Regions from separate parts of the Microbacterium sp. MMO-10 genome, predicted to be linked through region 2. Evidence: predicted binding sites of a transcription regulator. Region 2 holds the regulator's gene; the other holds the start of a gene.
The links. Region 2 encodes LexA, which represses DNA repair genes until DNA is damaged. Its sites were predicted from a motif close to TCGAACANNTGTTCGA; they were not measured.
Positions count from the first base shown of each region.

Region 1: the regulator LexA is predicted to act here: its motif matches at 6,340-6,355, upstream of recA (recombinase RecA).

Region 1 is NZ_JBBCSV010000002.1:448,318-459,264, forward strand. Features, by position in the region: gene WFJ17_RS06500 (ribonuclease J) at 1-1,563, shown strand, start outside; gene WFJ17_RS06505 (DNA translocase FtsK) at 1,681-4,482, shown strand; gene pgsA (CDP-diacylglycerol--glycerol-3-phosphate 3-phosphatidyltransferase) at 4,482-5,069, shown strand; gene WFJ17_RS06515 (CinA family protein) at 5,069-5,605, shown strand; gene WFJ17_RS06520 (helix-turn-helix domain-containing protein) at 5,747-6,055, shown strand; gene WFJ17_RS06525 (DUF3046 domain-containing protein) at 6,060-6,284, shown strand; gene recA (recombinase RecA) at 6,554-7,603, shown strand; gene WFJ17_RS06535 (regulatory protein RecX) at 8,000-8,494, shown strand; gene miaB (tRNA (N6-isopentenyl adenosine(37)-C2)-methylthiotransferase MiaB) at 8,584-10,134, shown strand; gene miaA (tRNA (adenosine(37)-N6)-dimethylallyltransferase MiaA) at 10,167-10,947, shown strand, end outside.
Region 2 is NZ_JBBCSV010000004.1:666,458-677,404, reverse strand. Features, by position in the region: gene infC (translation initiation factor IF-3) at 1-20, opposite strand, end outside; gene WFJ17_RS15885 (DUF1844 domain-containing protein) at 344-730, shown strand; gene WFJ17_RS15880 (SseB family protein) at 756-1,577, opposite strand; gene priA (bifunctional 1-(5-phosphoribosyl)-5-((5-phosphoribosylamino)methylideneamino)imidazole-4-carboxamide isomerase/phosphoribosylanthranilate isomerase PriA) at 1,561-2,307, opposite strand; gene hisH (imidazole glycerol phosphate synthase subunit HisH) at 2,418-3,068, opposite strand; gene hisB (imidazoleglycerol-phosphate dehydratase HisB) at 3,065-3,667, opposite strand; gene WFJ17_RS15860 (histidinol-phosphate transaminase) at 3,664-4,749, opposite strand; gene WFJ17_RS15855 (LysM peptidoglycan-binding domain-containing protein) at 4,848-5,204, opposite strand; gene lexA (transcriptional repressor LexA) at 5,530-6,216, shown strand; gene metE (5-methyltetrahydropteroyltriglutamate--homocysteine S-methyltransferase) at 6,353-8,674, opposite strand; gene WFJ17_RS15840 (methylenetetrahydrofolate reductase) at 8,710-9,675, opposite strand; gene WFJ17_RS15835 (S9 family peptidase) at 9,823-10,947, shown strand, end outside.

The DNA.
Region 1 (10,947 bases), on a different contig from region 2:
AAGATCCTCGTGGTCGACTGCGGCGTGCTCTTCCCCGAGGAGCACCAGCCGGGCGTCGACCTGATCCTGCCCGACTTCGAGCCGATCAAGGACCGCCTGGACGACATCGTCGGGGTCGTGCTCACCCACGGTCACGAGGACCACATCGGCGCCGTCCCCTACCTGCTGCGTCTCAAGGCCGACATCCCCCTGATCGGGTCCGGGCTCACCCTCGCCCTCGTCGAGGCGAAGCTCAAGGAGCACCGCATCAAGCCCTTCACCCTCACGGTGAAGGAGGGCCAGCGCGAGCAGGTCGGGCCGTTCGACCTCGAGTTCGTGGCGGTCAACCACTCCATCCCCGACGCGCTCGCCGTCGCGATCCGCACGCCGGCAGGAATGGTGCTCGCCACCGGCGACTTCAAGATGGACCAGCTGCCGCTGGACGGCCGCATCACGGATCTGCGGGCTTTCGCGCGTCTGGGCGAGGAGGGCGTGGATCTGTTCCTCGTCGACTCCACGAACGCCGACGTGCCGGGCTTCACGCCCACGGAGCGCTCGATCGGTCCGGTGCTGGACCAGGTGATCGGCAAGGCTCCGCGCCGCGTGATCGTCGCGAGCTTCTCCAGCCACGTGCACCGCGTGCAGCAGGTCATCGACGCCGCGCACGCGCACGGCCGCCGGGTGGCCTTCCTCGGGCGCTCGATGGTGCGCAACATGACGATCGCGGAGCAGCTCGGCTACCTCAAGGTGCCCGACGGCGTGCTCATCGACTACAAGAAGGCGCGCGACCTGCCCGACGATCAGATCGTCTACATGTCGACGGGGTCGCAGGGCGAGCCGATGGCGGTGCTCAGCCGCATGGCCAACCTCGATCACGCGATCGAGCCGGGCCCCGGCGACACGGTGATCCTCGCCTCGAGCCTCATCCCCGGCAACGAGAACGCCGTCTACCGCGTCATCGACGGCCTGACCAAGCTCGGCGCGAACGTCGTGCACAAGGCCAACGCCCGCGTGCACGTCTCGGGCCACGCCGCAGCCGGCGAGCTGATCTACTGCTACAACATCCTGAAGCCGAAGAACGTGCTCCCCGTGCACGGCGAGTACCGTCATCTGATCGCGAACGCCAAGCTCGCGCAGGACACCGGCATCGACGCCGAGCGCACCATCGTCGGATTCAACGGAACCGTGATCGACCTCAAGGACGGCGTCGCGCGCGTCGCCGGACAGCTCGACATCGGCTTCGTGTACGTGGACGGCTCCACCGTCGGCGAGATCACCGACGCGGATCTGAAGGACCGGCGGATCCTCGGCGAGGAGGGCTTCGTGTCCGTCATCGTCGTGGTCGACTCCACGACCGGGCGGATCATCTCGGGTCCGGAGATCCACGCCCGGGGTGTGGCGGAGGACGACTCGGTCTTCGACGACGTCGCCCCGAAGATCGTCGCGGCCCTCAAGGAGGCGGCGGGCAACGGCGTGCGGGACAACCACGCGCTGTCGCAGATCGTGCGGCGCACGATCGGGCGCTGGGTGAACCAGAAGCTGCGTCGCCGGCCCATGATCGTGCCGCTCGTCATCGAGGCCTGATCGAGCGCCGGCCCTCACGCAGGGTCTGTGCGGCTCTGGTGCGGCCGTAGGCCCGCAATCCCGCGGAATGCCGCGTCATTGCGGGCCGATGTCGGTCCGCGGGCCTAGCGTGGAAGCATGCCCAGGAGTTCCTCTGCGACCAAGAGCGCGGCCGACAAGCCCTCGACGCGCAGTCGCTCCACGTCCGGGGCGAAGCCGCGTGCCCAGGCCAAGGCGGCGCCCGCCCCGAGGAAGTACGTCGACGAGCCGGACAAGCCGCCGGTGGCGGTGCGCGCCTGGACCGGGCTCGCGCACGGCGTCGGGGGTCTGTTCCGCGCCTTCGGGCTGGAGACCCTGGAGAAGGACCAGCGCCGGGACGGGTTCCCGTTCCTGCTCGTGCTCCTCGCCGTCGCCGGAGCCGTCAACGAGTGGTTCTTCATCGGCAGCGCCGTCGCGTCCAACATCAGCGCCTACTCGGTGGGGGCGCTGATCGGGCGCGCCGCCTTCATCATGCCCGTGCTGCTTCTCCTGCTCGCCGGCTGGCTGTTCCGCCACCCGTCGTCCGTGCACGACAACGGACGGATCGGGATCGGCTTCGGCCTGTTCGTCGTGGCCCTCGCGGGCTTCTGCCACATCGCCGGCGGCATGCCGCAGCCGCGCCAGGGCATGGTCTCGCTGAGCGCCGCCGGGGGATTGTTCGGCTGGCTCCTGGGGCAGCCGCTCAGCTACCTGACGACGATCCCCGCCTACATCGTGCTGTCGCTGCTGGCCGCGCTCAGTGTGCTGATCCTCACCAAGACCCCGCCGAACCGGATCGGACAGCGGCTCGGCGACCTGTACGCCTGGATGTTCGACGCGGAGCGCGCGCCGAAGGCGGCACCGGCCGAGGACGCCGTCGTCGACGAGGCGGAGAAGGTCGACGACCCCGACGTGCTGCCCTGGTGGCGGCGGAACAAGACGGGGCGTGAAGAGGATCCGGACGGCGGAGCCGGGTCGCAGGATCTCACCGAGCTGCTCACGGCTCAGGACGACACCCCCACCGTCGCCCAGGCGACGGCCTATGACCAGGCGGTCATCAAGGACGACGACCCGTACGACGCCGCGACCGAGGTGCTCACCGACGTGCGCGCCGTCGCCGACTCCCTCGCGGAGCAGCAGAGCACGGCCCTGCTCGACGACGGGGACACCGGTGAACTCGAGCTGGCGGGCTTCGACGGCTTCGGCACGGACGGACCCGGGGATCACGGTCTGCAGGCCCCGCTGGCGCCGTACATCCTCCCGTCGCCGGGGGCGCTCAAGGCGGGTCCGCCGTCGGTGGCCCGCTCCGAGGCGAACGACCGCGTCGTCGAGCAGATCACCAACGTGCTCACGCAGTTCAACGTCGATGCGAAGGTCACCGGCTTCTCGCGCGGTCCGACGGTGACGCAGTACGAGGTCGAGGTCGGGCACGGCGTCAAGGTCGAGAAGATCCTGCAGCTGAGCAACAACTTCGCCTATGCCGTCGCGTCCAACGATGTCCGCATCCTCTCGCCCATCCCGGGCAAGAGCGCGATCGGCATCGAGATCCCCAACGCCGACCGCGAGACCGTGGCCCTCGGTGACGTGCTGCGCTCCGCGGCCGCCCAGAAGAGCACGCACCCCCTGACGATCGGCGTCGGCAAGGACGTCGGCGGCAACTTCGTCGTCGCGAACCTCGCCAAGATGCCCCACCTGCTCGTGGCCGGATCCACCGGATCCGGAAAATCGAGCTTCGTGAACTCGATGATCACCAGCCTGCTCATGCGGGCGCGGCCGGCCGACGTGCGCATGGTGCTCATCGACCCGAAGCGCGTCGAGCTCACGAGCTATGCGGGCGTCCCGCACCTCATCACGCCCATCATCACGAACCCGAAGAAGGCCGCCGAGGCGCTGCAGTGGGTCGTGAAGGAGATGGACATGCGGTACGACGACCTCGCGTCGTTCGGGTTCCGCCACATCGACGACTTCAACCGCGCGGTGCGCGCCGGCGAGGTCGAGGTCCCGCCGGGCAGCGAGCGCGTGCTCAAGCCCTACCCGTACCTTCTCGTGGTGGTCGACGAGCTCGCCGACCTCATGATGGTCGCCCCGCGCGACGTCGAGGACTCGATCGTGCGCATCACCCAGCTCGCCCGGGCGAGCGGCATCCACCTGGTGCTCGCGACCCAGCGACCCAGCGTCGACGTCGTCACGGGCCTGATCAAGGCCAACGTGCCGTCCCGTCTCGCGTTCGCGGTGACGAGCGTCACCGACAGCCGCGTCATCCTGGACAGCCCGGGAGCCGACAAGCTGATCGGACAGGGCGACGCGCTCTTCTCCCCGATGGGATCCTCCAAGCCCTTCCGCCTGCAGGGTGCCTGGGTCGATGAGAGCGAGATCGACGCGGTCGTCAAGCACGTCACCGGCCAGGCACGCCCGGAGTACCGTCCGGACGTGGCCGAGGCGGTCGAGGGCAAGAAGAAGGAGGTCGACGAGGACATCGGCGACGACCTCGAGCTCCTGCTCGCCGCTGCCGAGCTCATCGTGTCGTCGCAGTTCGGGTCTACCTCGATGCTCCAGCGGAAGCTGCGGGTCGGGTTCGCCAAGGCGGGGCGCCTCATGGACCTCCTCGAGTCGCGGGAGATCGTCGGCCCGTCCGAGGGATCCAAGGCCCGTGACGTGCTGGTGACCCCCGAGCAGCTGCCCGGTGTGCTGGCGCGGCTGCGGGGAGACGACGCACCCGCCGCACCCGCGCCGGCCGCTCCCGTCCCTGCTGCCGCGCCCGCAGCGGCGCTGCCCCCGCGTCCGGCGGACCCGGTCCCCGCGTCGTCGGGGCCCGGCTTCGACCGCTACGGCGAGGATCCGCTGGAGGCGCAGTACCGCGGTCTCCCGGAGGTCGAGGCGGAGTCTGATGAGGACGCCTGGGGCCTGACGGGGCGCGACTGATGGCGATCCCGCGTCAGCTGCCGAACGCGATCACGGTCGCCCGGATCCCGCTCGCCGTCGTCTTCTTCGTGCTGCTCCTGCTCGGCGGCACGTACGGGGCGAGCCAGCCGGTGTTGCGCTGGGTGGCCGCCGGTCTGTTCATCCTCGCGATCTCGACCGACTGGGTCGACGGCTATCTCGCCCGCAGGTACGACCTGGTCAGCGACTTCGGCAAGCTCTGGGATCCGATCGCCGACAAGCTGCTCACCGGAGCCGGGTTCATCGGCCTCGCCATCCTCGGCGAGGTGTGGTGGTGGCTGGTGCTGATCATCCTGATCCGGGAGTGGGGGATCACGATCCACCGCTTCACGATCGTCAAGGAGCATGTCGTCGCGGCGGCCTGGATGGGCAAGATCAAGACGACCGTGCAGGGAATCGCCCTGTCCTGGGCGCTGCTGCCGCTGCAGGCGTGGATCGGTCTTCCGGCGTGGACGATCATGACGACGGTACTGATGATCGCCGCGCTGATCCTGACGATCCTCAGCGGCATCGACTACGTCGTCGCTCAGGTGCGCGGTTCTCGGACTGATCGCGAGACCGGCGTCTGATGGACGACGTCGCGCCCCGGGCCGCGGTCGTACTGGACGCGCTGCGGGAGCGGGGCATGACCCTGGCGGTCGCGGAATCGCTCACCGGTGGGGCGCTGTGCGCCGCGATCGTCGCCGTTCCCGGCGCGTCCGACGTGCTCAACGGTGCGGTGGTCGCCTACGCCACGCCGGTCAAGTCCTCGCTGCTCGGCGTCGATCCGGAGCTGCTCGAAGCCCGCGGGCCCGTCGATCCGGACGTGGCCCGGCAGATGGCGATCGGGGCGCGTGCGGCCCTCGCTGTCGACGGGCGGCCGGCGGACGCCGGTCTCGCCACCACGGGAGTCGCCGGACCCACGGCGCAGGGCGGGCAGCCCGTCGGCACCGTGCACATCGGCGTGAGCGTGGGGGAGCGCGTGCTGAGCCGTCGGTTCCTGTTCGCGGGCGACCGCGCCGCGATCCGGGCGGCGACCGTGGAGGCGGCGCTCGAACTGCTTCTCGAGACGGTGACGGACGACGGATCCGGCCAGGGCGCGCCCGGCGTCCCGCAGCGGGAATAGAGTGCTTCTGGATGAAGTTGAGTCGAGTGTGCTCACATTCAATGCACAGGACGAAACAGTAGTGTCGAACATGTCAGGTCGGGTTAGACTGACCATCCGATCCGGCGGTTCCGCCGGGGCGATGGGGGAGAGGAGGTCCCGATGATTCTCGTACGACAGGAGATCGGCGACGTGCTGCGGGACTTCCGTCTGCAGAAGGGCCGCACCCTCCGCCAGGTCGCAGGAAAGGCATCCGTCGCGCTCGGGTACCTCAGCGAGGTCGAGCGTGGGCAGAAGGAGGCCTCCAGCGAGATCCTCGCTTCGGTCGCCGAAGCGCTCGACGTCCCCATCTCGACGATCATGCGCGAGGTCGGTGATCGCATCGCCGTGCTCGAGGGGCTGCAGGTCATCCCGGACGTGGTCCCGGACGACCTGGTGGCCTCGGTCGAGTCCGAGCTCTCGCTGCGCTGACCGGATGCGGAGAAGCGAGTTCCTCCGCGCGGTCGACGCGGAGTTCGGGACGCGTGGTGCTGCGCTCGTGGCTGATCTGGTGCTGACGGCCGTCGGCGGACGGACCGCCGTGCAGGCCATGGAAGCGGGTGTGCCCCCGCGCGAGGTGTGGCTGGCGCTGTGCGCCGAGACCGATGTTCCCGACTCTCGACGGCACGGCGTGGGCCGGCTCGAGCCGAAGCGTCGTTGATCGACCGCCGGTTCGTCCGGTGTTCGATCGGTTTCGCTGTTCCGTCGGCGTGTCGTCGAAGACATGTTCGAGGTGGGCGTATCGTCCTGCACAGATGATCTCGTGATCGGCATCTGCACGATTCCCGGGACCTTCGGCTCGATGTCGGTGGCCCCTCCTAACGTGTTCGACATGACCACGAGGTCATACGCCTTGTCGGAGAGCTCGCCCCAGCCGGGGCGGCCGCGACAGCCTACAGGCGGCAGTTCACGAGCACGAAGGAGCACGACATGCCCTCTCCCGCAGACCGCGAGAAGTCCCTCGAGACCGCACTCGCCCAGATCGACAAGCAGTTCGGAAAGGGCTCGGTCATGCGGCTGGGAAGCGACGAGCGCGCTCCTGTCGCCGTGATCCCCACCGGCTCCATCGCGCTCGACGTCGCGCTCGGTGTCGGTGGACTGCCGCGGGGACGGATCGTGGAGATCTACGGTCCGGAGTCCTCGGGTAAGACGACGCTCACGCTGCACGCGATCGCCAACGCGCAGCGCGCCGGCGGCATCGCCGCGTTCGTGGACGCGGAGCACGCCCTCGACCCCGAGTACGCCAAGAAGCTCGGCGTCGACATCGACGCGCTGCTCGTCTCCCAGCCCGACACCGGCGAGCAGGCGCTCGAGATCGCCGACATGCTCGTGCGCTCGGGAGCCATCGACCTCATCGTCATCGACTCGGTGGCGGCCCTGGTGCCGCGTGCGGAGATCGAGGGCGAGATGGGCGACTCGCACGTGGGCCTTCAGGCGCGACTGATGTCGCAGGCGCTGCGCAAGCTCACCGGTGGGCTGAACCAGACCAACACCACGATGATCTTCATCAACCAGCTGCGCGAGAAGATCGGCGTGTTCTTCGGCTCGCCGGAGACCACCGCGGGAGGCAAGGCGCTCAAGTTCTACGCCTCGGTGCGCCTCGACATCCGCCGCATCGAGACGCTCAAGGACGGCGCGGAGGCGGTCGGAAACCGTACGCGCGTCAAGGTCGTGAAGAACAAGATGGCTCCGCCGTTCAAGCAGGCCGAGTTCGACATCCTCTACGGTGTGGGCATCTCTCGCGAGGGAAGCCTCATCGACTTCGGCGTCGATCACGGCATCGTGAAGAAGTCGGGCGCCTGGTACACCTACGACGGCGACCAGCTCGGCCAGGGCAAGGAGAACGCCCGCAACTTCCTGCTGAAGAACCCCGACATCGCCGAGACGATCGAGACGCAGATCAAGCAGAAGCTCGGCATCGGCGGCGCGTCGGCTCCCGCCGCGGCCGCCGACGAGCTGGCTCAGCGTCGTCCGGCCTGATCATGCGTCGACGGGGCTCAGCGACCGTGCTTCGACGGAGCTCGGCGACCGGGGTGAGCCGTGAGCGATGAGAGGGGCGGGGCGCCGTCCGAGGACGAGCGCCTCGCCCCCGTCATCCCGCTCTTCGGTGCGAGGAGCGGGGGAGCGCCGGCTGACGGCAGAGCCGCGGATGGGCGCCCCGCGGGCCGTCCCACGACGGACGAATGGCGCTCGACCTGGGCTGATGAGTCCGCGGCGGTACGGCGCGGACCCGGTCCACGCCACCCGGCCGCCGTGGCGCTCGCCTCTGCTGAGACCCCTGCCGCGTCGTCGGAAGCGCCGGCATCGTCGGCGCGCCGCGGTCTGCGTGCGATCGGCGGGCACAGCACCGGATCAGACGACGCGTCGGAGGATCCGGTGGTTGACGCGAGCGAGGTCCTCGTGCGCAAGCTCCGTTCCAAGCAGCTTTCGAGCCGGGAGGCACGGGAGGTGCTCCGCGAGGAGGGGGTGCCGGCCGACCTCCGGGACGACATCGTCGCCGACTTCGAGCGGCGGGGCTATCTCGACGATGCGTCGCTCGCCGAGCTCCTCGTGACCTCGGGGTCGCAGCGGAAGGGGCAGGGACGTGTCGCGATCGCGCGAACCCTGAACCAGCGAGGGATTCCGCGAGAGATCGGCGACGAAGCTCTGGCCGTCTTGGACGACGACGATGCCGAGCGGGCACTCGACTACGCCCGGACGAAGGTCTCCAGCCTGCGCCGATACGACGAGGACACGGCGGTGCGCCGGCTCGTGGGGCAGCTGTCCCGCCGGGGGTATGGCGGGAGCATCGCACTGACGGCGGCGCGCACGGCGTGGCGAGAGACCCAGCGCGGTGGCGGTGTGGGCAGGGTGCGTTTCGAGGAGACGTGAGGCCGTGGCGTCCGGCGGGCCGGAGCGGCTTCGGCCCGGACGAGGCGCGGGTCCGATTCCCGCCTGGCGAAAGTAGAATGGCAGGCACTATGACCATTCCCCTCTCAGAGCCCACGATCATCGCGCCCTCCGATGCGGCGCTCGATGAGGCCGGGCGCGCGCGCACTTACGAGGTGCGCACCTTCGGCTGCCAGATGAACGTGCACGACTCCGAGCGGCTGTCCGGCTCGCTGGAGAGCGCGGGCTACGTGCGTGCCGGCGCGGACGACGAGGCCGACATCGTCATCATCAACACGTGCGCGGTGCGCGACAACGCCGCGGGCAAGCTGTACGGCACGCTGGGGCACCTCAAGAGCCGCAAGGACAAGCACGACGGCATGCAGATCGCCGTCGGCGGCTGCCTCGCCCAGATGGACAAGCAGGCGGTGCTCGACAAGGCGCCGTGGGTCGATGTGGTCTTCGGCACCCACAACATGGGCTCGCTGCCGGGACTGCTCGAGCGGGCCCGTCACAACGGCGAGGCGGAGCTGGAGATCCTCGAGTCCCTCGAGGTGTTCCCCTCCACGCTGCCGACGCGGCGTGATTCGGCGCACAGCGGGTGGGTCTCGATCTCCGTCGGCTGCAACAACACCTGCACCTTCTGCATCGTGCCGAGCCTGCGCGGCAAGGAGAAGGACCGCCGCCCGGGCGACATCCTGAACGAGATCCGTCTGCTCGTCGAGGACGGCGCGATCGAGGTCACGCTGCTCGGACAGAACGTGAACTCCTACGGTGTCGAGTTCGGCGACCGGCAGGCTTTCGGCAAGCTGCTCCGTGCGGCGGGCGAGATCGAAGGACTGGAGCGGATCCGGTTCACCAGCCCGCACCCGGCGGCCTTCACCGACGACGTCATCGACGCCATGGCCGAGACGCCGAACGTGATGCCGCAGCTGCACATGCCGCTGCAGTCCGGCAGCGACCGGATCCTGCGCGCGATGCGTCGCTCCTACCGCAGCGACCGCTTCCTCGGGATCCTCGATCGCGTGCGCGCGAAGATCCCGAACGCGGCGATCTCGACCGACATCATCGTCGGCTTCCCCGGCGAGACCGAGGAGGACTTCGAGGACACGATGCGCGTGGTGGAGCAGGCGCGCTTCGCGAGCGCGTTCACCTTCCAGTACTCGATCCGCGAGGGAACGCCTGCCGCGACGATGGAGGACCAGATCCCCAAGGAGATCGTGCAGGCGCGCTACGACCGCCTGATCGCCCTCCAGGAGCGCATCTCGCTCGAGGAGAACCAGAAGCAGCTCGGCCGCGAGGTCGAGGTGCTCGTCTCCGTCGGCGAGGGCAAGAAGGACGCGGAGACGCACCGCCTCACGGGGCGCGCCCAGGACAACCGGCTCGTGCACTTCGAGCTCCCGGAGGGATCGGACCGCCCCCGCCCGGGCGATGTCGTCACCGTCACCGTCACGCACGCCGCCCCGTTCCACCTGCTCGCGGACGCGCCGGACGGCGCCCCGCTGCGGATCCGGCGCACTCGCGGGGGCGATGCCTGGGACCGTGCGCAGTCGGAGTCGTGCGCGGTGCCGGCGGCTCCCGCGGCAGACGGGAAGCCCCGCGCGGTGTCGCTGGGCCTGCCGACGCTCCGCGCCGGCGTGTGACCGCGCCGGCAGCCGGGCCGCGGTCGGAACCGGTGGACGACGTCCGTCCGCATGCACCGCGGCTCTGGGCCGTCGTCGGGGCGACCGGAACGGGCAAGAGCGACCTCTCGCTCGACCTCGCCGAGGCCCTCGCCGCGCGCGGTCGTCGCGCCGAGATCGTCAACGCCGATGCGATGCAGCTGTACCGCGGCATGGACGTCGGCACGGCCAAGCTCCCCGTCGACGAGCGGCGCGGCATTCCGCATCACCTGTTCGACGTGCTCGACGTCACCGCCGAGGCGGCGGTGGCGTGGTACCAGCCTCGGGCACGCGAGGCGATCCGGCAGATCCACGCGCGGGGTGCGGAGGCGATCCTCGTCGGCGGATCCGGTCTCTATGTTTCCAGCGTGATCTACGACTTCCGTTTCCCGCCGCGCGACGCCGGACTCCGCGCCCGTCTCGAGGCGGAGCTGGAGGAGCACGGGACGGGGCCGCTGCTGGCGCGTCTGCACGCGCAGGATCCGCAGACGGCCGCCCGGATCGACCCGCACAACGGCCGGCGCATCGTGCGCGCTCTCGAGGTGCTCGCCCAGGGGGAGCGCACGCACGGTGCGGCGCTTCCCGAGCAGCCCGCGCTGTGGCTTCCCGGATCCCGGGTGCTGGCGCTGGGCGTGGAACGCGCCGCCCTGGTGCCGCGGCTGGATCGCCGGGTGGAGCGGATGTGGGAGCAGGGCATGCTCGCCGAGGTCGAGCGCCTGCGTGAGGCGGGCCTCGAGAACGGCACGACGGCACGCCGGGCGATCGGATACGCACAGGCCCTGGCGCAGCTCGAGG
Region 2 (10,947 bases):
CGGACCTCGGGGACGCGGATGCGCTCATTGGTGCGGGGATCGCTGATGCGGACTCCTTAGACGATGGTTTCGGCCACCGCGATCCGGACGGATCACGGGCGAAAGCGGAATCGTCCCACCCGCCGGCACTCAGACGCCGGCGGCACCCTGACGCCTGCACAGCTGTCGCTGCGCGGTGCCTCCCGAGATGACTCGGGCTACCGACGTGAATCGGCGGAGTGCTGGACCCGGTAGCCTTGAGCGGCAAGCGCGGGTGGGAAGTGAATCCTCTTTCGTGCCGGGGCCTAAGCCCCGGAGCCCGCAGAAGTCTATCAGAAGGCAAGACCTTCGGAAAGCCGGCACAGTGAGCACTCCCGCGCCCGACGGCCACGAGCACGTCTCCCCCGTCTCCACGACCGATGACGGCGCCGCGGGAGCGGCCCGCGACATCGCCGACGTCGCCGCCGTCGAGGTCATCACCACGGCCGCCGTGCACCTGCTCAGCGCCGCCGCCGTCAAGGTCGGCCTCGCCGACGACCCAGAATCGCAGAAGGACCTGGACGAGGCCCGCAAGCTCATCAACGCGCTCGCCGGGCTCATCACCGCCGCAGCACCGGAGATCAGCGACATGCACGCGCGGTCCCTGCGCGACGGCCTGCGTTCGGTGCAGCTCGCCTTCCGCGAGGCGTCCGTGATCCCCGACCCGATCGGTCAGGGCCCGGGCGAGAAGTGGACCGGCCCGGTCACCTGACCGGGCCCGCCCTCCGGGGCGGAGCTCAGGCGCCGGCGCGCAGCCGCACCGTGAGCGAGTCGACCAGCACGGCGATCCGGTCGTCCGCAGCCCAGCGCTGGGCGAGACGCGCCAGCACCGCGTCCAGCGTCTCGCGGTCCATGCCCTGCACGAGCTCGAGGGTCACCACGAGCTCGGGGCCGCGCAGCCGCGCGTCCGGGTCGCCCGCCGAGACGGAGACGTCGATCACGGCGAGCTCGCTGCCGACGCTCGCCTGCAGCCCGGCGTAGACCTCGGGCGAGAAGAAGCTCGGCTCCCAGGGCTGGCCCTGCGCGACCGCCCACACGGCGGGGCGGCGCAGCACGAACTCGGTCGCGGATCCGGGATCCAGCACGATCAGCTCGGCGTCGCCGGACGACGCAGACAGCGCGACCCGCGCGGCCTCGACCGGGATGGGGCGCGCCACGGGGTCCCATGCGCGCAGGGTGTCGACGCTCGTGAACGCCGGCTGGACCGTGCGTCCGTCCGGCGAGGCGACCGTCACGAGCGACAGCTCCTGCGTCTTGTCCACGGTCAGGCCGGACGGGGCGACACCCTCCTCGCCCTTCTCCGCGACGAGGGGCACCAGCACGCGCGCGGCGCGGAACGCGTCCACGACCTCGACCTGGGAGCCCTCCCCCGCGCGGAAGCGCGTCAGCGCATCCCAGAGCGCCGGATCCGCCGACCCGTCGTCACCGGCGCGGGTGTTCTCCTGGAATGACCGACCGGCCCAGGGCACGCCGGCGGAGTCTCCGGTCCCGGCCAAGGCGTGCGGGCCGTGGTCGTGGTCGCACGCCGCGGACGCGGTGTCGTCAGGATCCGGCGACATCCAGCGCCTCGGCCAGGGTGAACGCACCGGCGTACAGCGCCTTGCCGACGATCGCGCCCTCGACGCCGAGCGGCACGAGCTCGCGCAGCGCGGCGATGTCGTCGAGGTTGGCGATGCCGCCCGAGGCCACGACGGGCTTCGGGGTGCGCGCGGTGATCTCGCGGAGCAGGTCGAGGTTCGGGCCCTTGAGGGTGCCGTCCTTCGTCACGTCCGTGACCACGTAGCGGCTGCAGCCCGCGTCCTCCAGGCGGTCCAGCACCGTCCAGAGGTCGCCGCCCTCCTTGGTCCAGCCGCGCGCCGCGAGCGTCGTGCCGCGGACGTCGAGGCCGACCGCGACCGCGTCGCCGTACCGGGCGATCACATCGGCGGCCCACTCGGGGTTCTCCAGCGCGGCCGTGCCGAGGTTGATCCGGGCGGCGCCCGACTCCATCGCGGCCTCGAGGCTCGCGTCGTCGCGGATCCCGCCGGAGAGCTCGACGTTGACGCCGCGGAACTGCTTGATGACGCGACGCAGGATGGGCGCGTTGCTGCCGCGGCCGAACGCCGCGTCGAGGTCGACGAGGTGGATCCACTCGGCGCCCTGGTCGACCCACTCGGCGGCCGCGTCGAGCGGATCGCCGTAGCTGGTCTCGCTTCCGGCCTCGCCCTGGGTCAGGCGCACGGCCTGACCGCCGGCCACGTCGACGGCCGGGAGGAGGGTCAGGGAGGGGGACTGCGCGAACTCGTTCATGTCGTCCTTCGGGTCACGGTGCGCCGGCCCGCTGCAGGCTCGGCACGAGAGAAGAGAGTAGTCCGGGCGACGGTGGGGCACCAATCCCCTCCGCCGCACGGCCGCGGAGGTCAGAGCGTGGAGATCCAGTTGCCCAGAAGCCGGATCCCCGCATCGCCGGACTTCTCCGGGTGGAACTGCGTGGCCGAGAGCGGTCCGTTCTCGACAGCCGCGAGGAATCGGGATCCGTGCTCCGCCCAGGTGAGCCGCGGCTGCGGGAACGGGGGCATGACCTCCAGCTCCCAGGACTGCGCGGCGAACGAGTGCACGAAGTAGAACCGTTCGTGCTCGATGCCGCGGAACAGCACGCTGCCCTCGTCCGGCTCGACGGTGTTCCAGCCCATGTGCGGGAGCACCGGAGCATCGAGCTCCGTCACCACTCCCGGCCATTCGCCGAGCCCGTCGACCTCGGCGCCGCGCTCGACCCCGCCGGCGAACAGCACCTGCATGCCGACGCAGATCCCCAGCACCGGGCGACCGCCGGCGAGGCGACGCTCGATGATCTCATCGCCGCGGTGAGCGGCCAGGGCCTCGCGGACGGCGGCGAACGCGCCCACACCAGGGACCACGAGTCCGTCCGCCTCGAGGGCCTCCGTGCGATCGCCGGTCAGCCGGGCGTCCGCGCCGGCGCGGATGAGCGCCTTCACGGCCGAGTGCACGTTGCCGGAGCCGTAGTCGAACACCGCGACGGTGGGGCGACGCCCCTCGGCGGACGCGCTCACAGGGCGCCCTTGGTCGACGGCACACCGACCACCAGCGGGTCGAGGGCCTTCGCCTGCCGGAACGCACGCGCGAACGCCTTGAACTCGGCCTCCGCGATGTGGTGCGGGTCGCGGCCGCTGATCACGCGCACGTGCACGGTGAGGGCGGCGTTGTAGGCGATGGCCTCGAAGACGTGCCGCACGAGGGAACCCGTGAAGTGACCGCCGATGAGGTGGTGCTCGTAGCCCGCCGGCTCGCCCTCGTGCACGAGGTACGGCCGCCCGGAGATGTCGACGACGGCCTGCACGAGCGCCTCGTCCAGGGGCACGAGCGCATCGCCGTAGCGGGAGATCCCGCTCTTGTCGCCGAGGGCCTCCCGGATCGCCTGGCCGAGCACGATCGCGACGTCCTCCACCGTGTGGTGCGCGTCGATGTGGATGTCGCCCGAGGCGCGCACCGTGAGGTCGGTCAGCGAGTGCTTCGCGAACGCGGTGAGCAAGTGGTCGAAGAAGGGCACCGAGGTGTCGATGTGGCTCTGACCGGTGCCGTCCAGGTTCAGCTCGAGCTCGATCGTCGACTCGGAGGTGGAGCGGGTGCGGCGGGCGGAACGAGCGGTCATGAGGCCGATCCTATCGAGGCGAGCGCGTCCAGGAACGCGGTGGTCTCGGCCTCGGTGCCGGCCGTGACGCGCAGGTGATTCGGGATCCCGACATCACGGATCAGGACCCCCTTGTCGTAGAGCGCGCGCCAGGTCGCGGCGGGGTCGGTCACGCCGCCGAACAGCACGAAGTTCGACCAGGAGCGATGCGGTGCGTATCCCAGCGCCTCGAGGGTCGCGGTGATGCGATCCCGCTGGGAGACGATCTCATCGACCATCCCCAGCATGATCGGCGCGTTGCGCAGCGCCGCGATCGCCGCTGCCTGGGTCAGCGCGCTGAGGTGGTAGGGCAGCCGCACCAGACGGAGCGCGTCGATGAACGCGGGGTCCGCGGCGAGGTAGCCGACCCGCGCCCCGGCGAAGGCGAAGGCCTTGCTCATCGTGCGCGAGACGGCCAGCCGCGGCCGCCCGTCGAGCAGGGACAGCGCGGAGGGCGAGTCCTTGGGAGCGAACTCCTGGTACGCCTCGTCCACGATGACGATGCCGCGGGCGGCGTCGTAGACGGCCTCGACCACCTCGAGCGGAAGGGGCGTCCCGGTGGGGTTGTTCGGCGCGCAGAGCAGGATCACGTCGGGGTCGTGCTCGCGCACCTGCGCGACCGCCTCGTCGACGGTGATCTCGTAGTCGGGGTGCCTCGTACCGGCGACCCAGGTCGCACCCGTCCCCTGGGTCAGCAGGGGGTACATCGAGTACGTCGGGGCGAAGCCGAACACCGTGCGCCCGGGACCGGCGAACGCCTGGAGGATGTGCTGGAGCACCTCGTTGGATCCGTTGCCCGCCCAGATGTTCGAGGCTTCGAGGCCGTGGCCGAGGTAGCCGGCGAACGCCTCCCGGAGCTCGGTGAACTCGCGGTCCGGGTAGCGGTTCACGTCGCGCAGCGCCACCGCGATGTCGTCGAGGATGTCGCTCGCGACGCTCTCGGGCACCGGATGGGTGTTCTCGTTCACGTTCAGCGCCACGGGCAGCGGCGCCTGCGGGGCTCCATACGGGCGGAGCCCGCGGAGGTCGTCACGAAGGGGTAAGTCGTCGAGCGAGGCAGTCACCCTGCCATGCTAGGCGGCTCGGATGTGCACCGGCGCACAGATGTCGGCGGTTGCAGAGCTCCGGCGGAGCACGGGTGCCGAGTCCGAAGCGGTGCGAGTCAGCGCTGCGTCGCGCTGTACTGCGCGGGGATCGCCAGGTGCTGACCGACCTCGATCACGCCGCCGCCGATCATGTTGAGCTGGGAGATGTCGGCCACGACGTCACGCGGATCCGCGTCGGGTGCGATCTCGCCCGCGATCGACCACAGCGTGTCCCCGGGCTGCACCGTGACCGTCGCGAACGCACCTCCCGCGGTGTGCTCGCCCGCGGCGAGAGCCGATCCCCCGCTCAGTGCGGCGAAGGCGATCCCGGCCGCCACCGGCAGCGCGACCAGCGCCGCCAGCACGCGCCGACCGCGGGCGGTGATCCGCAGACGCGTGGCGGGGACCGGTGCGGCGAAGGTGATGCTGCTCATGGTGCTTCTCCTCTGTTGTGTGCGGGTCCGCCTCTCCCCGGATCCCGATAGCTCCTCTGTGTGAGCTTCCGGGGGTCCGGGCCTCTGGAGAGGCGAACCTACGTTCCGAAACTACTTTCGAGTTCGAACATCTGTCAAGCGTTCTTCGAAAATCGGGGATCCGAATTCATCGACACGCTCGAACAGATCTACCGATTCCGCTCCGGTCTCGGATACGGTTTCGATAACAAGACCCCATCACGGACCACCGACATTCGAACCGCCGCCCCCGGACAGGCGGGATCGAACGGCTCCGCGAAGGCCGGACGCACACGAAGGAGATGGCATGAGCGACGGCGCGACCCCCGGCTCCGAGGCCCCGCGGACGCGGCGCCGCAAGAGCCTCAGTGCGAAGCAGATGGCGATCCTCGAGGTCATCCAGACCTCGATCGCCCGGTACGGCTACCCGCCGAGCATGCGCGAGATCGGCGACGCCGTCGGCCTCAAGTCGCTGAGCAGCGTGACGCATCAGCTCGGCCAGCTCGAGCTGAGCGGCTACCTGCGCCGCGACGCCGGCAAGACCCGCGCCATGGAGGTGCTGATCGACCTCCCGGGGACCTCCACGGAGAACCCCGCCGACACGGCGCCGTCGGTCGGCGACGCGGCCCTGGTGCCGCTCGTCGGCCGGATCGCGGCGGGTGTGCCGATCACGGCGGAGCAGCAGGTCGAGGAGATCTTCCCCCTCCCCCGCCAGCTCGTCGGCAAGGGCGACCTGTTCATGCTGAAGGTCTCCGGCGAGTCGATGATCGACGCCGCAATCTGCGACGGGGACTGGGTGGTCGTACGCTCCCAGGGCACGGCCGAGAACGGCGAGATCGTCGCCGCGATGCTCGACGGCGAGGCCACCGTCAAGACGTTCCGCCGCCGCGACGGTCACGTGTGGCTGCTGCCGCGCAACAGCGCGTTCGAGCCCATCCTGGGCGATGACGCGACCGTTCTGGGCAAGGTCGTGGCCGTGCTGCGCGCCGTCTGATCCTCACGCGCCATCGCGCCATCGAGCCATCCGCGTCGATACCCCCTCTGCGCACCGAGGCCCCCTCTCAGATCCGGATCTGAGAGGGGGCCTCGGTGCTGCGAGGGGGCCTCGACGAGCAGAACGACCTACACGGTCAGACCGCGACCGAGACGTCCTCGCGGACGCGACGGGTGGCCTCGACGATGTTGCGCAGCGAGGCGTTGGTCTCCTCGTAGCCACGCGTCTTCAGGCCGCAGTCCGGGTTGACCCAGAGCTGACGCGTGGGGATCTCCTCGACGGCGCGACGCAGCAGCGTCTCGATCTCGGCGGTCTCCGGCACGCGCGGGGAATGGATGTCATAGACGCCCGGGCCGATGCCGTGGTCGAAGCCCGAGGCGGCGATGTCGGTGACGACCTCCATGCGGCTGCGGGCGGCCTCGATCGACGTCACGTCGGCGTCCAGAGCGCGGATCGCGTCGATGACCACGCCGAACTCCGAGTAGCAGAGGTGGGTGTGCACCTGCGTGGCGGTCTCCGCACCGGCGGTGGAGAGACGGAACGACGCGACGGACCAGTCGAGATAGGCCGGCTGGTCGGCCTTCTTGAGCGGCAGCAGCTCGCGCAGCGCCGGCTCGTCGACCTGGATCACGCCGATGCCGGCGGCCTCGAGATCGGCGATCTCGTCGCGCAGCGCCAGCGCCACCTGGTTCGCGGTCTCCGCGAGCGGCTGGTCGTCGCGCACGAACGACCACGCCAGGATCGTGACGGGACCCGTCAGCATGCCCTTCATCGGCTTCGCGGTGAGGGACTGGGCGTACTGCGACCAGGCGACCGTGATCGGCGCGGGGCGGGAGACGTCCCCCCACAGGATCGACGGACGCGTGGCGCGGGATCCGTAGGACTGCACCCAGCCGTTCTCGGTGACGTCGAAGCCGTCGAGGTTCTCGGCGAAGTACTGCACCATGTCGTTGCGCTCGGGCTCGCCGTGCACGAGCACGTCCAGGCCCAGCTCCTCCTGGAGCTCGACGACGCGGCCGATCTCGTCGCGGAGGAAGCCGTCGTACTCGTCGGCGGTGATCTCGCCCCGGGTGAACTGCGCACGGGCGCGACGGATCTCGCCGGTCTGCGGGAAGGATCCGATCGTGGTGAGCGGCAGCGCGGGCAGGTTCAGCGCGTTCTCCTGCGCCACGACGCGGGCGTCGTAGTCCCCGCGGCTGAAGTCGCCCTCGGTGAGGCCCGCGGTCCGCGCACGCACGGCCTCGACGCGCACGCCGGGGGCGCTCAGGCGATCGGCGAGAGCGGCGGACGCGGCGTCGAGCTCGGCGGCGATCGCGTCGCGGCCCTCGGCGAGACCCGTGGCGAGGGTCGTGACCTGGGCGACCTTCTGGTCGGCGAAGGCGAGCCAGCTCACCAGCCGGGCATCGAGCTTCGTCTCGTCCTCGACGTCGTGCGGCACGTGCTGCAGCGACGTGGAGGTCGCGGCGGAGACGCCGGCCGCGCCGAGACTGCGCAGCGCCTCGAGGGTGTCGAAGGCCGCAGCGAGGTCGCCGCGCCAGATGTTGTGGCCGTCGATCACGCCGCCGACGAGCACCTTGTCCGCGAGCCCGGAGACGGCAGCGGGCACGGTGCCGCGCACCAGGTCGAGGCCGATCGCCTCGATCGGGGCCCCGGCGAGGACCTCGAGGTTCGCGTCGAGCGCCGCGTACGGCGCGGCGACGAAGATCGCCGGGCGCTCGGCGAACCCGCCGAGGACGCCGTAGGCGCGTGCGGCGGCGGCGCCGAGCTCGGCGACCGAGGCGGGCAGGGACTCGCTCACGAGGGCCGGCTCGTCGAGCTGCACCCACTCCGCACCCGCGGCCTTGAGCGCGCCGAGCAGCTCGGCGTACACCGGCAGCAGGTCGTCCAGGCGCGACAGCGGGTCGAAGCCCGCGGGCGCCTCGTCGGCCGCCTTGGCGAGGGCGAGGAAGGTGACGGGACCGACGACCACCGGACGCGTGCGGAAGCCGGCTTCCGCCGCCTCCTGCACCTGGCGCACGATGCGGTCGCTGGACAGCGAGAACACGGTGTCGGGGCCGATCTCCGGCACGAGGTAGTGGTAGTTCGTGTCGAACCACTTCGTCATCTCGAGCGGCGCGCGCTCGCCCTCGCCGCGGGCGACGGTGAAGTAGGCGGGCAGGCCGATCGTGCCGTCCTCGGAGCGGAGATCCTCGAAGCGCGCCGGGATCGCGCCGACCGTGACGGCGGCGTCGAGCACCTGGTCGTAGTACGAGAACGACTCGGGGATCGCCGAGTCGTCACGGCCCAGCCCCTGCGCGGCGAGGCGCTCCCGGGTGGTCGCACGCAACTCGGCGGCGGTGCGCTCGAGCTCGGCCTCGTCGATCCGCCCGGCCCAGAACGCCTCGACGGCCTTCTTGAGCTCGCGGCGACGGCCGATGCGGGGGTAGCCCAGGACGGTGCCCTCGGGGAATGCGGTCATGACGGTCCTCTCTGACGGAAGGGGGAAGGTGCGGCTCAGCGCGCGCCGACGGTCTGGAGCACGCCGGCGTTCTCGAGCACGTCGAGCACGGTGCGGTGCTGGTTGAAGGCGTACAGGTGCACGCCGGGTGCGCCGCCGTCGACGAGCTCGCGAACGAGGGCGGCCGCCTGGGCGATGCCGATCTCGGTGCGCCCCTCGGCGGTGGGCTCGACCTCGAGCGCGATGGACAGTTCGGCGGGCAGCTCCTCGCCGCTGAGCTCCAGCACACGGCGGAGCCGGGCGGGCGAGGTGATCGGCATGATCCCGGGCAGGATCGGGATCGTCACCCCGGCGCGGCGGGCCCGCTCGACGAAGGCGAAGTAGTCGTCGGGATGGAAGAAGAGCTGCGTGATCGCGAGCGTCGCCCCCGCCGCCTGCTTGGCCAGCAGCGCGTCGATGTCCTGGTTCCGATAGGTCGAGCGCGGGTGCCCGTTCGGATAGGCGGCGACCGCGATGTTCACCTTGCGGCGCGGGGTCACCTGCACGGCGCCCGGGACGCCGGGGATGGGGCGCTCCTGGTAGGGCGCGCGCTCGGCCTGCGCCCGGTCGATGAGCTGCACGAGCTGAGCCGAGCTCTCCAGGTCGCCGAGGAACGGCGCGCTCTCGTCGATCGGCGGATCCCCGCGCAGGGCGAGGAAGCTGAGGATCCCCGCGTCGAGGAACTCCCGGATCAGCCGGGAGGCCCCGGCGTACGTGCTGCCGACGCAGGTGAGGTGCGCCAGCGGCTCGACCGAGGTGTGCTCGCGGATGTAGCGCAGCACGTCGAGCGAGCGGCCCCCCACGGAGCCGCCGGCGCCGTAGGTGACGGAGATGAAGCGCGGCGTCACCGAGGCGAGCTGCTGGATGGTCTCGTGCAGCGCCTCGACCGGCGCCGGGGTGCGCGGCGGATACAGCTCGAAGGAGATCGGCACGCGCGGCGCGACGACCCCGATCGGGGCGAACGGCGGCGCATCGAAGGACATCTCTCTCCTGCATCGGGGTGGTCCCCCCACGGTAGGCGGCGCCGAGGGGCGACGCATTCTGTGTTTCATCATGTGTCGCGCTCTCCGCGAACCGCGGCCGGCGGGATCCGCGCCCGCATCCGCCGCGCGCTCTTCTAGGCTCGAAGCATGAGCTCTGCACACGGTTCCTGGCCCTCCCCGCTGACCTCGGCCGACCTCGCCGCCGCGGGCGTGCGGATCGACGGCGCACGGTTCGCCGCGGACGGGATCTGGTGGAGCGAGTCGGTGCCGCAGGAGCGCGGACGCATGCGCGTGCTCCGCACCGCGCCCGACGGCACGGTGCACGAGGTGCTGCCGGCGCCGTGGGGCGCGCGCTCCCGCGTGCACGAGTACGGCGGCGGCGCGTGGACCGTGGCGGATGACGGCACGCTGTTCTTCGTCGACGGCGACGATCAGCGCGTGCGCCGGTGGGATCCGGAAGCCGTCGCACCCGTGCCGCTGACGCCCTCGGGAGCGCAGTACGGAGGACTCCGGCTGCAGCAAGGGCGTCTCTTCGCCGTGCGGGAGGACCTGCGACCCGACCCGCATGTGCGTGCCATCGTGGAGATCCCCGTCGACGGATCCGCGGCGGAGGACGACGGGGCCGTCCGCGTGATCGTCTCCCACGGCGGCTTCTACGCCCACCCCGCGCTCTCACCCGACGGATCCCGCCTCGCCTATGTGCTCTGGCCGGACACGCGCATGCCCTGGGACGCCGCCCTCGCCTGCGTCGTGGATCTCGCCTCGGGCGCCGACGGCGCGATCCCGAGCCGGGCGGCGCTGCAGCCCGAATGGGTCTCGGATGACGAGCTGCTGTTCGCCGATGATGCGACGGGCCGGTGGAATCTGCACCGGGCACGCATCGGCGCGCAGCCGGCGCCTCCGATCCCGACACCCCTCGCAACCCGCGAGGACTTCTCGCGCGCCGACGCCGACACCGGCGGCGGGCTCTGGGTGCTCGGCCAGCGCTGGTTCCGGATCCTGGACGACGGACGGATCCTCGCGGTCCGGACGAACGGCTCGGACTCGCTGGTCCTGCTGGACCGGGACGGCGCGCTCCTCCGCGAGCTGGACGTGCCGTTCGACGCCGACCTCAGCCTCGAGGATGCCCGTGGCTCCCGAGTGCTCGTCACGGGTCAGGGGCGGCGGGTCACCCCCGGTCTCTGGGAGCTCGACGTCGACGCCGGCACCGTCCGGGCGATCCGCGCCGGCGACGCGGTGGATCCGGCCTGGGTGCCGGGGGCGCGCCCGGTG